3 regions of the Mucilaginibacter mali genome follow, and region 1 is predicted to be linked to each of the others. Evidence: riboswitches for the same ligand, from Rfam matches in the RefSeq annotation. Region 1 holds a riboswitch; each other region holds the start of a gene.

Region 1 (3,280 bases):
CCGCGTAGTTATTATGCTCTTCCAAACCGGTGGCCACGGTCAGGATATTCGGATCGAAGATGATATCCTGCGGCGGGAAGCCTACTTCATCAACCAATATATCATAACTGCGCTTACATATCTCTATACGGCGTTCAAAGCTATCGGCCTGGCCTTGTTCATCAAAGGCCATTACCACGGTGGCCGCGCCGTAGCTTAATATCTTGCGGGCGTATTCTTTAAATTTATCCTCGCCCTCTTTCAGCGAGATGGAGTTCACGATACCTTTCCCCTGCAAGCATTTCAAACCCGCTTCTATCACCGTCCATTTTGATGAATCGACCATGATAGGCAACTTGGCGATATCCGGCTCGGATGCCAGCAGGTTCAGGAACTTGGTCATGGTCGCTTCCGAATCGATCATGCCTTCGTCCATATTCACGTCTATCACCTGCGCGCCGCCTTCTACCTGCTGGCGGGCAACGGTTAAGGCGCCCTCGTAATCCTCGGCCAGTATCAGCTTACTGAATTTTGGCGACCCGGTGATATTGGTACGCTCACCCACGTTCACAAAATTGGTTTCGGGCGTAATGGTAACGGCTTCCAGACCGCTCAGGCGCATGTAGGGCGCTATCTCAGGGCGCTTGCGGGGTTTTACATTGGCGGCTTTTTCGGCAATGGCACGGATATGGTCGGGCGTGGTACCGCAGCAACCGCCTACGATATTCACCATCCCGTTCAGCATAAAATCTTCTACCAGGTGCGCGGTCTCGTGCGGAACTTCGTCGTACTGGCCAAACTCGTTTGGCAAACCGGCATTAGGGTAGGCCGATACAAAAACATCGGCTTTGTGTGCCAGCTCTTCCAGGTGAGGGCGCATTTCTTTAGCACCCAGCGCACAGTTCAAACCTACCGAAAGCAGGTTGGCATGCTGTACCGAATCCCAAAAAGCCTCGACCGTCTGGCCTGATAAGGTACGGCCAGATGCATCGGTAATGGTACCCGATATCATCAATGGCAAGCCCGACCCCTCTCTAAATCTCTCCCCGGAAGGGAGAGACTTCCTTAATTCCGGGTTAGCTCTTAATTCATCAAAATAACGTTTGGCAGCAAACAGGGCAGCCTTTGCGTTAAGGGTATCAAAAATAGTTTCGATCAGTAAAAGGTCCGATCCGCCATCCACCAATCCGCGGATCTGGTCGTAATAGGCATCGGCTAAAATATCAAAGTTAACGGCACGATAGCCTGGGTCGTTAACATCGGGCGATAGCGACGCGGTACGGTTCGTTGGCCCAACAGCACCAGCCACAAAGCGCGGCTTTTCGGGCGTAAGTTGATTGTATTCGTCCACCACTTCGCGGGCAATGCGGGCACCCTCGTAGCTCATCTCGTAAGCCAGTTCTTCCATGTGGTAGTCGGCCAGCGAAATTACCTGCGTGCTGAATGTGTTGGTCTCGATGATATCGGCACCGGCATCAAGGTATTCTTTATGGATGGCTTTGATCACATCCGGGCGCGTCAGGTTCAGCAGGTCGTTATTGCCTTTTAAATCAGACTTATGGTCGCGGAAGCGCTCCCCACGGAAGTCTTCTTCCGTAAGGTTGTACCGCTGTATCATGGTACCCATGGCCCCGTCTATCACCAGGATGCGTTTCTCTAATTCTTTTCTAATATCCATTGTTGAGATATGAGATGCGAGATTTGAGATGTGAGACATTTCACACCCAGATGCAGCATCTTAACAGTTACGGAGATATCAGATATATGGGAACAGACACCCAAAATGGTCTCAAATCTCATATCTAATATCTCACATCTATAAAGCGGCTTATATCGAAAAGTCGGGTAGTACTTTGACCTTCGCTTATCTTTCCCGCAGCCTTAAGGGGCTTGAGTAGAATTTAGCACCTTGTTAGCACAGGTTGCTAAGACATCGCAGGGTCTAATCCCTCCGTCTTTCTCTATAAGCAGTGCAAAATTGCGCAATAAACTTATCAATTGCAAATGGAATTAGCAGGGGTATTACTAAGCTGATACTACTATGATAAATTAATTGCAGATATTTGAACTATTGAAACTCATTCGCTCAAATATCGAACTCCTGTTTTGGGTAGCCGCACTCATCGCTCTCGGCTTTAGCGACCCAACGCAAACTCATTTTGTGCTGTGTCCACTGCGATTAATGGGCTTTACCTGGTGCCCCGGCTGTGGGATCGGCCACGCGATAGCTTATCTTTTTCATGGCAATATTGCCGCATCGTGGCATGCGCATTGGTTGGGGATACCAGCTTTGGCGGTATTGCTTTACCGGATAGTTACTTTATCGGTTACCCGGTACAAAGAGTATACATAACCCAATCCTTTTCAGTAAACCAGCGACTGGAATTTCTTATTATCCCTTAAAAATCCAAACGCCGGCTCCGTCCGCAATGGTTGTTTGGAGAAGTTATGGCTGATAGCTTGCTTGAGGTAATAAAGCGTACCGCTTTCGTCTTTATCGGCGGCAACCAGTAAGGCATGGCGATAGTATACCAGAGGGTTTTCGGGTTCGAAGACTTCAGATACTGTCAGCAACTCAGCCGCAGTATCATACCGTTTCGCGCTGTAATAATTGCCAAAGCTTTCGGCGGCGTTAGCTATGATGAACGCTTTTTGTCGGGCCACATAATTGCTATCGGCCGGTAGGTGTGATAGCAGCATTTTGTTAAGCGATGCTAACTCGTTTTTCCACCAGCCTTTGGTTTTTATGGCGGTGGTATTCGCGGTGATGATCTGCTGAAAAGCTTCGGCAATCTTTTGCTGACAGGCATTTTCCTTGATCATCAATTGCTTTTCCTGTGCCAGCTCATCCCGGTAGCCGGCAGATGTTTCCAGTGCTTTCAGCTTTTCAGCATAATCTGCATCTTGTTTTATGCTGAGATACTGCCGGTACAAGTTTGCCTTAGTAGCTACCGAAATGTTTTGCCCGATAAGGCCATCTATCAAGGCCCTGTATTGTACGATCTTATCTTCATTGCTTTGTTTTTGATGTTGGAGGAGCGACCATAACAACGCGCTCATAAAAACATCAACCGGCGGCCAGCGGTGAGGGCCAGCGAACATTTGCAAAGCACTAACACTCCCGCTTGATTGCAAGGTTTGCACAACCTGCTGCAACTCTACATAGTTAAAATCCTGGTTACCTGCGATGGCAGCCAGAGTCCATGGCAATTTTGCTTTGGGGATGGGCTCGCTGAAACCCGCACTACAGGCAATTATACCTGTTATACCGCCGGATTGCAGCCCTATGGTAGTTGCCACC
Region 2 (3,280 bases), 2.5 Mb from region 1:
AAAGCCGCGATATCTGATAACACCGCCGAACCCGTAGGGTGACCGCCCGCTCCCTTACCATAAAAGAACTGCTGATCGGCAAAGGCAGCCTGTACGGTTACACAATTGTACTCGTAATCTACATTGTACAGAAACTCGTTCTCGTGCACAAACTTAGGCAGCACAAACATGGTTACGTTCTCCTCATCCAGTTTTTTGGCGACCGGCACCAGTTTTATCTTCAATTTCTTTTCACGGGCATATTGCAGATCGCGCGCGGCCAGGTTTTGGATGCCAACGTTCAATACATCCTCGGGTTTTACAATTACCCCGTAAGCGTGGGTTGCAGCAATAACCAGTTTAAATTTGGCATCAAAACCACCCACGTCCATAGTAGGGTCGGTTTCGGCAAAGCCAAGATCCTGCGCCAGTTTCAAAGCGCTGTCGTAGTCTATGTTGTCGTTATATCCCTTTGATAAGATATAATTGGACGAACCATTAAAGATACCACTGATAGAGTGCAGCAACTCATTATCATAATATTCTTCCAGGTTACGGATAATAGGGATACTGCCGCATACTGCGCCCTCGTATAGCAGCGATGTGCCATGCTCATGTTGCAGGTCAATCAGTTCCTGCAGGTACAGGGCCACCATCTTTTTGCTGGACGATACCACATTTTTCCCGGTTTTTAAAGCGGTGGATACAATGTGGTATGCTGCTTCAGTATCGTTGATCAGCTCTACAATGGTATTGATCTCCGGGTTGTTCAGCAGTTCGTCCCGGTCGGTAGTGAATAATTCGGCCGGCAGCGAACGTGTTTTCGCAGGGTCTTTGATTGCTATTTTAACAATTTCGATATTCAGGTTTTTAGTGCGGATGATATCATACAAGCCCTGGCCCACTACGCCAAAGCCAAAAAGTCCGATCTTTAGTTTTTTGCTCATTTTTATATTTATGCGGTTTGCTGCAAGTCGATGATCTTGCCTTTTACGTCTGTTTTAAAAAAGGATGAAATAATATTGGTTAATAATTCGGTGTCGATCAGGAACCCATCATGCCCGTAAAACGAATCCATTTCGGCCAAAGCCGCCTTTGGGATCTGTCTGAACAGGTATTGCTGCTCCTCGATAGGGAATAACACGTCTGACTTAATACCGATCACCAGCGTTCGTGCCGTAATGGTAGCCAGTGCCGCTTCAACGCCATGCCTGCCGCGGCCTGCATTGTGCGAATCCATCACCCTGGTTAAATACCAATAACTGTAGGCATTAAATCTGTTCACCAGTTTCTGGCCCTGATAGTTTTGGTAGCTGGCCGCGCGGTAATTATGCAGCTCGTCCGTTTGTTCCTGCTGGGTAAGGTTATACGTTTTATGGTTACGGTACGATAGGAGGGCGATGCTGCGGGCAGCCTTCAATCCTTTGCTACCACCATCGGGGGTATTATCATATAAGGTACTATCCGCGCTTAAAGCCATGCGTTGCGACTCGTTAAAGGCGATGCCCCATGGTGAATGCCGGGCGTTACTGGCAATCAGTATCAGGTTGCGGATGCGCGAGGGCTCCATAATGCTCCATTCCAAAGCCTGCTGCCCGCCTAAGGAGCCGCCCAACAATATCTCTATTTGATTAATGCCCAAATGATCGGCCAGTAAACGGTGTGCCTTTACAATGTCGCGGATGGTATAATCAGGAAATGTAAGGTAATAGGGCTGACTTGTCGCAGGGTTAACGCTTAAAGGATTGGTAGTGCCATAAGCCGAACCCAGGATATTAGCGCATACGATGAAATGCTCATCGGGATTAAAATAAAAGCCATCGCCAAAAAGCCCTTTCCACCAATCCAGTACATCCGAATTTGCTGTGAGCGCGTGGCACACCCAAACTACGTTACTGGCATCGCGGTTAAGGGTCCCGTAGGTATGAAAACCAATCTCCAGTTCGGGCAGGTGCTTGCCCGATTCCAGTTCGAAGGGTTTATTGTATTTAAATATTTGTGTATTCATGTTTAATGCTTCGACGGCATTGTGTGATCTGAAATAAATTGATAATTAATTGATAAATAGCGAATTAAGCTATTAAAAGCTATACACGTGTTCGCGATAATTAATACTGAGGGAACGTGTATTGCTTAGCAACAGCAACAACAAATTCGCATACCGCGGTTAGGGGTATGGCAAATTGAGCAGGTACGCGTTTGCGTATCAGAAGAGTTTTGTTGGATAATAATCAGACTTTTCATGGTTATTAATTTATATCCCCCGATGATCCATTCACCGGGCCAGGATTTGGCACCTTCTCCACCCTGGAGGGTTGCCAGCGGGTCTCTGAGCCTGATCTCTCGCCGCTTCTTTATAAATCGAAACCTTTTTGAGGGGTTTGATTTGATTTTGGTATCACTACCAAATAATGTTCCAAATATAGGATGATAATTACTTATCTGCCAAATTTTATTTTTATTTCAAGGATAAAGGTAAAAGGCGAAAGGATAAAGGTTCGCAAATTTTGACCTTTCGCCTTTTTACCTTTATCCTTTTGCCTAAAAAGCAAGCGCCTGCTCCATATCCTCGATCAAATCATCAATGTGTTCTAAACCGATCGACACCCGCAATAAATTATGCGGTGTTTTAGTATCCGGCCCTTCAACCGATGCACGGTGTTCTATCAGGCTTTCCACACCGCCCAAACTGGTGGCTATGGTAAACAATTTCAGTTTGGATAATACCTTTTTAGCTTCATCAGCACCGCCTTTTACACAGAACGAGAACATCGCCCCGAAGCCCAGCATCTGCGATTTAGCAACCTCATGCTGTGGATGTGAAGCCAAGCCCGGATACATCACGCTTTCTACATTGGGGTGCTTTTCTAAAAACCGGGTTAGCAAGTTAGCATTGTGCTCATGGCCTTTCATCCGGTAAGGCAAAGTCTTTAAGCTGCGCACCAAATAATAACAATCCATGGGCGAGGGGATAGCGCCGCCCATTTCCTGCACCTGGCGGATACGCTGCCACCATTCATTATTTTCGGGAGTGATCAACGCGCCGCCCATCAGGTCGCTATGCCCGCCGAAGTATTTGGTTGATGAATGCATCACCAGGTCGGCTCCCAAGCTCAACGGCTGCTGGAATATCGGCGTAGCGAATGTATTATCGCACACTACTTTAATATCATGCTGCCTGGCAATAGCAATTACATTTTTAATATCGGTTACCTTTAATAAAGGGTTCGAAGGCGTTTCTACCCAGATCAATCCTGTATTTGATTTGATGTGCGCCTTCAGCACCGCTTCATCATTCACA
Region 3 (3,280 bases), 2.2 Mb from region 1:
CCGAAAAGCGGTTCCAAACCGGGTCGGCGTCCGAATAGATGCGCAGGCTTTGGGCAATCTCGTACTTCGCATCGAAGTAAAAGTTTAACGACAGGTTATTTTCCCATACCAACTTTTCCAGCGCCTTTTCCTTTTCGGCAGTGATGATGATCAGGTTGCCACCGCTGGCTTTTATTTCTGATTGGATAGCGTTCAATTGTTTCAATTGCTCCAAACCATGTTGCCGCCATTGGGGCGAGTAAAAACTGATGACCAGCGGTTTGCTCAGTAGCTGGCGCAATAGCAAGGCGCCATGTGTTTCGGCACCATTAAAAAAGTGTTGCCAGCGGGTATAGGCTGCCTGCAGGGTAAAACCGGGCAGGTAATTGCCGTTGCGGACCGGCTTCAACGGCTTATAGGCTCTAAAGCCCAGATCGCGCTCGGGGATAATTTCAGACAGATCGAAAAAAGGATATTTGGTATTGTTTATAGTTGTAGCTAACATGATGATATTTTTACTTAATGGTGAACAGGTTGCCTCGCGGCGTCTTTATGATTCAATTTCAGCCGGGCTACAACATCGGGCTGAACCATAAATGATGTTAAAATATTTCATGTTCTGGTGCATTATTTCAAATGTATATAATATCTATAGATTTTATAGTATTTATTTAAATTTTCTTTCCTCGCTATTAAATTCAAAAAACAATAAGTGTTTTCGGGATTTAAGCTTCGAGGTCAGAGATGGAGTTGAACCACCGTAAAAGGTTTTGCTAACCTCCGCCTCACCACTCGGCCATCTGACCATATGCCCCGCCCCTTTCGGGGCTGCATAAAACCTTGCACAGTTTTACCTTTTATCGCTCGGGGCCGGGTATCGTTTATCTCCCTCATTAATAAAACCTTGCACAGTTTTACTTTTTGAGGAAATCTCCCCCTCTAAATCTCCCCCGAGGGGGGAGACTTTAAAACCTTGCACAGTTTTACTTTTATTTAGAGAGGCCTGTATTTCTTTCCCAACTCCTCCCCCTCGGGGAGGCCGGGAGGGGTATTACTTATTCGGCTGCGGTGTTGTCCTTAAATATGGCTTCACCACTTTATGCCCTTTCGGGAACTTATCAGGGATATCCTCGGTTTTGATAGAGGGCAGCACTACTACATCCTCGCCGTCTTTCCAATCGGCCGGAGTGGCTACGCTGTGGTAGGCGGTCAGTTGCAGCGAGTCGATCACACGCAATATCTCGTTAAAGTTACGGCCGGTAGATGCTGGATAAGTAATGATCAGCTTGATCTTTTTATCCGGACCTATGATGAACAGCGAGCGCACCGTAGCGTTCAGCGAAGCATTCGGGTGGATCATATCGTAAGCCTCGGCAATCTTGCGGTCTTCGTCGGCTATAATGGGGAAGGTTACTTCAACGCCTTGCGTTTCGTTGATATCGCTGATCCATCCGTGGTGCGATTCTACCGAATCTACACTCAGTGCCGCTACTTTCACGTTGCGCTTGGCAAATTCTTCTTTCAGTGCGGCGGTGCGGCCCAGTTCGGTAGTGCACACCGGGGTATAATCGGCAGGGTGACTGAACAGTACGCCCCAGCCGTCGCCTAAAAATTCGTAGAAATCAATTTCGCCCTGGCTGGTTTGTGCTTTAAAGTTTGGCGCATCGTCGCCTAATCGTAAACTCATGTTTTTCGTTTTTAAAATTTGTGATCGGATGTATTTAAAAGTTTCGTGGTTATCAACTCAAAACTAACTAATACAGGCCGATTAATTGTTATCTTAAAATTATTGTTTTATGCATCGCTTATCCGCGAAAACCGAAAGGGAGAGAAACCGTAGCAATGGTTGTGTTTGTTCACTCGCTTATCTTTCCCCGTTTTGGTAACGGAGCAGGAATTAGCACCTTGTTACGGCCGATAAAGGCGGTACAGGTTGCCAAGACGTCTTCGGGCCTTTCCCTCAGTCTTTCTGGATAAGTAAATAAAAGAACGATTATGGCAACAAATATAAGGGCAATAATTAAAATAGCAAATAAAATCTATAGATTTAGTAGAATTTATTTGAAATAGGTTGATTATCAGACAGAAAATTGACCGCTGATTTTTAGATGATTGTTTTGATTTCATTGATTATCTAATTTTTCAAAAAATCAGCGAAATCAAATAATCAGCGCACATCAGCGGTCTTAGTCAACTATCCTATCCAAATCCTCATAAACAAAGCACTGCTCGTTACCGGTGCTTACCAGGTCAAGTTTAAGTCCCTTTAATTCGGCGGCGCGATAACCCAGGCCTTTTGTCCGGCGGATGCCATCCAGCTTGTTCCATTTGTTTACCAAAACTTCTTCCACATTATCAAAACTTCCGCGTTTAATGCGTACCGACATATATTCGGCATTCGCTTTTTTGGTATAACCTCTAAACGTATAGGTAAAACCCTCGGGATGTGCCTTCAGTTCGGCTATCAGGGCTTGTTTGTATTTGGTGCTGTTATCGGGGTAAGCAGTTATTTTTTTGTTCGACGCTTCGGTTTGCGGGTTGCGGCAGGCTGTTATCGACAGCGCGGCGGCAGCGAGGATGAGGGTACAAATTGCTTTCATAATTAAGGGTTGGTTAATATCAAATATAGTAATATTTGATATTAACCATATACCGCCAATACAATTAATAATATACCGGCAGTTCCCCTTAGCTTGAGTATTTAATGCTTCTCCAGCAATTCAAAAATACTGATGCCCAGTATCTGCATAATAACCAGTAGCTTGTAAATAGTAAGTTCGCTAATACCGCGCTCAAGCTTACTGTAAGCGTTTTGCGATATGCGCAAATGCCGGGCAAGGTGCCCCTGTGTCAGTTTATTTAGCTTGCGGTAATGCCTAACTTTATCAAGTAACCGTCTGACGGTTTTATCATGATCGTGTTCTTCCTGTTGTTTCATAAGGTTGAAAATTATTATGTTAAAGCAACAGCGCATATTTATTACTTGTTTTATAAAATACTTATTAAATAGCTATTGTAACGGTGTTTATACAAATAATAAGACCCATTAAACGTCAAAACCGATATTTTATCGGGCCACAATTTATTATCATAATATATTTATGGCGTTGCCTGCGGCCCGCGCTATCCGCTCATACTGCACAGGCTTTAGCCACAGGGCCGGTATCCGCTTCTATCGCTAACGCGGAATTGTCAGAACCGGGATTAAACAGATTTTCAGGATTCAGGACATTTTAAAAGAATTTGAACAATCACTGTGCATCCCCAACTCCAGGTCCCCTATCTTGTCATCTTAAAAATC

Evidence for each region. Region 1 has a riboswitch for S-adenosylmethionine ahead of metH (methionine synthase). Riboswitches for the same ligand answer to the same signal wherever they lie in the genome.
Region 2: linked by a shared signal. The riboswitch ahead of HQ865_RS09385 (homoserine O-acetyltransferase family protein) and the one ahead of metH (methionine synthase) in region 1 are both predicted to bind S-adenosylmethionine.
Region 3: linked by a shared signal. The riboswitch ahead of HQ865_RS03905 (peroxiredoxin) and the one ahead of metH (methionine synthase) in region 1 are both predicted to bind S-adenosylmethionine.

What each region holds. Positions count from the first base shown of each region.
Region 1 is NZ_CP054139.1:4,737,824-4,741,103, forward strand. Features, by position in the region: gene metH (methionine synthase) at 1-1,657, opposite strand, end outside; SAM riboswitch class I at 1,841-1,949, opposite strand; gene HQ865_RS20010 (DUF2752 domain-containing protein) at 2,033-2,332, shown strand; gene HQ865_RS20015 (hypothetical protein) at 2,344-3,280, opposite strand, start outside.
Region 2 is NZ_CP054139.1:2,230,277-2,233,556, reverse strand. Features, by position in the region: gene HQ865_RS09390 (homoserine dehydrogenase) at 1-926, opposite strand, end outside; gene HQ865_RS09385 (homoserine O-acetyltransferase family protein) at 935-1,987, opposite strand; SAM riboswitch class I at 2,231-2,342, opposite strand; gene HQ865_RS09380 (trans-sulfuration enzyme family protein) at 2,521-3,280, opposite strand, start outside.
Region 3 is NZ_CP054139.1:898,945-902,224, reverse strand. Features, by position in the region: gene HQ865_RS03915 (peroxiredoxin family protein) at 1-484, opposite strand, end outside; tRNA gene HQ865_RS03910 (tRNA-Cys) at 715-785, opposite strand; gene HQ865_RS03905 (peroxiredoxin) at 1,031-1,666, opposite strand; SAM riboswitch class I at 1,841-1,959, opposite strand; gene HQ865_RS03900 (hypothetical protein) at 2,166-2,579, opposite strand; gene HQ865_RS03895 (helix-turn-helix domain-containing protein) at 2,681-2,917, opposite strand.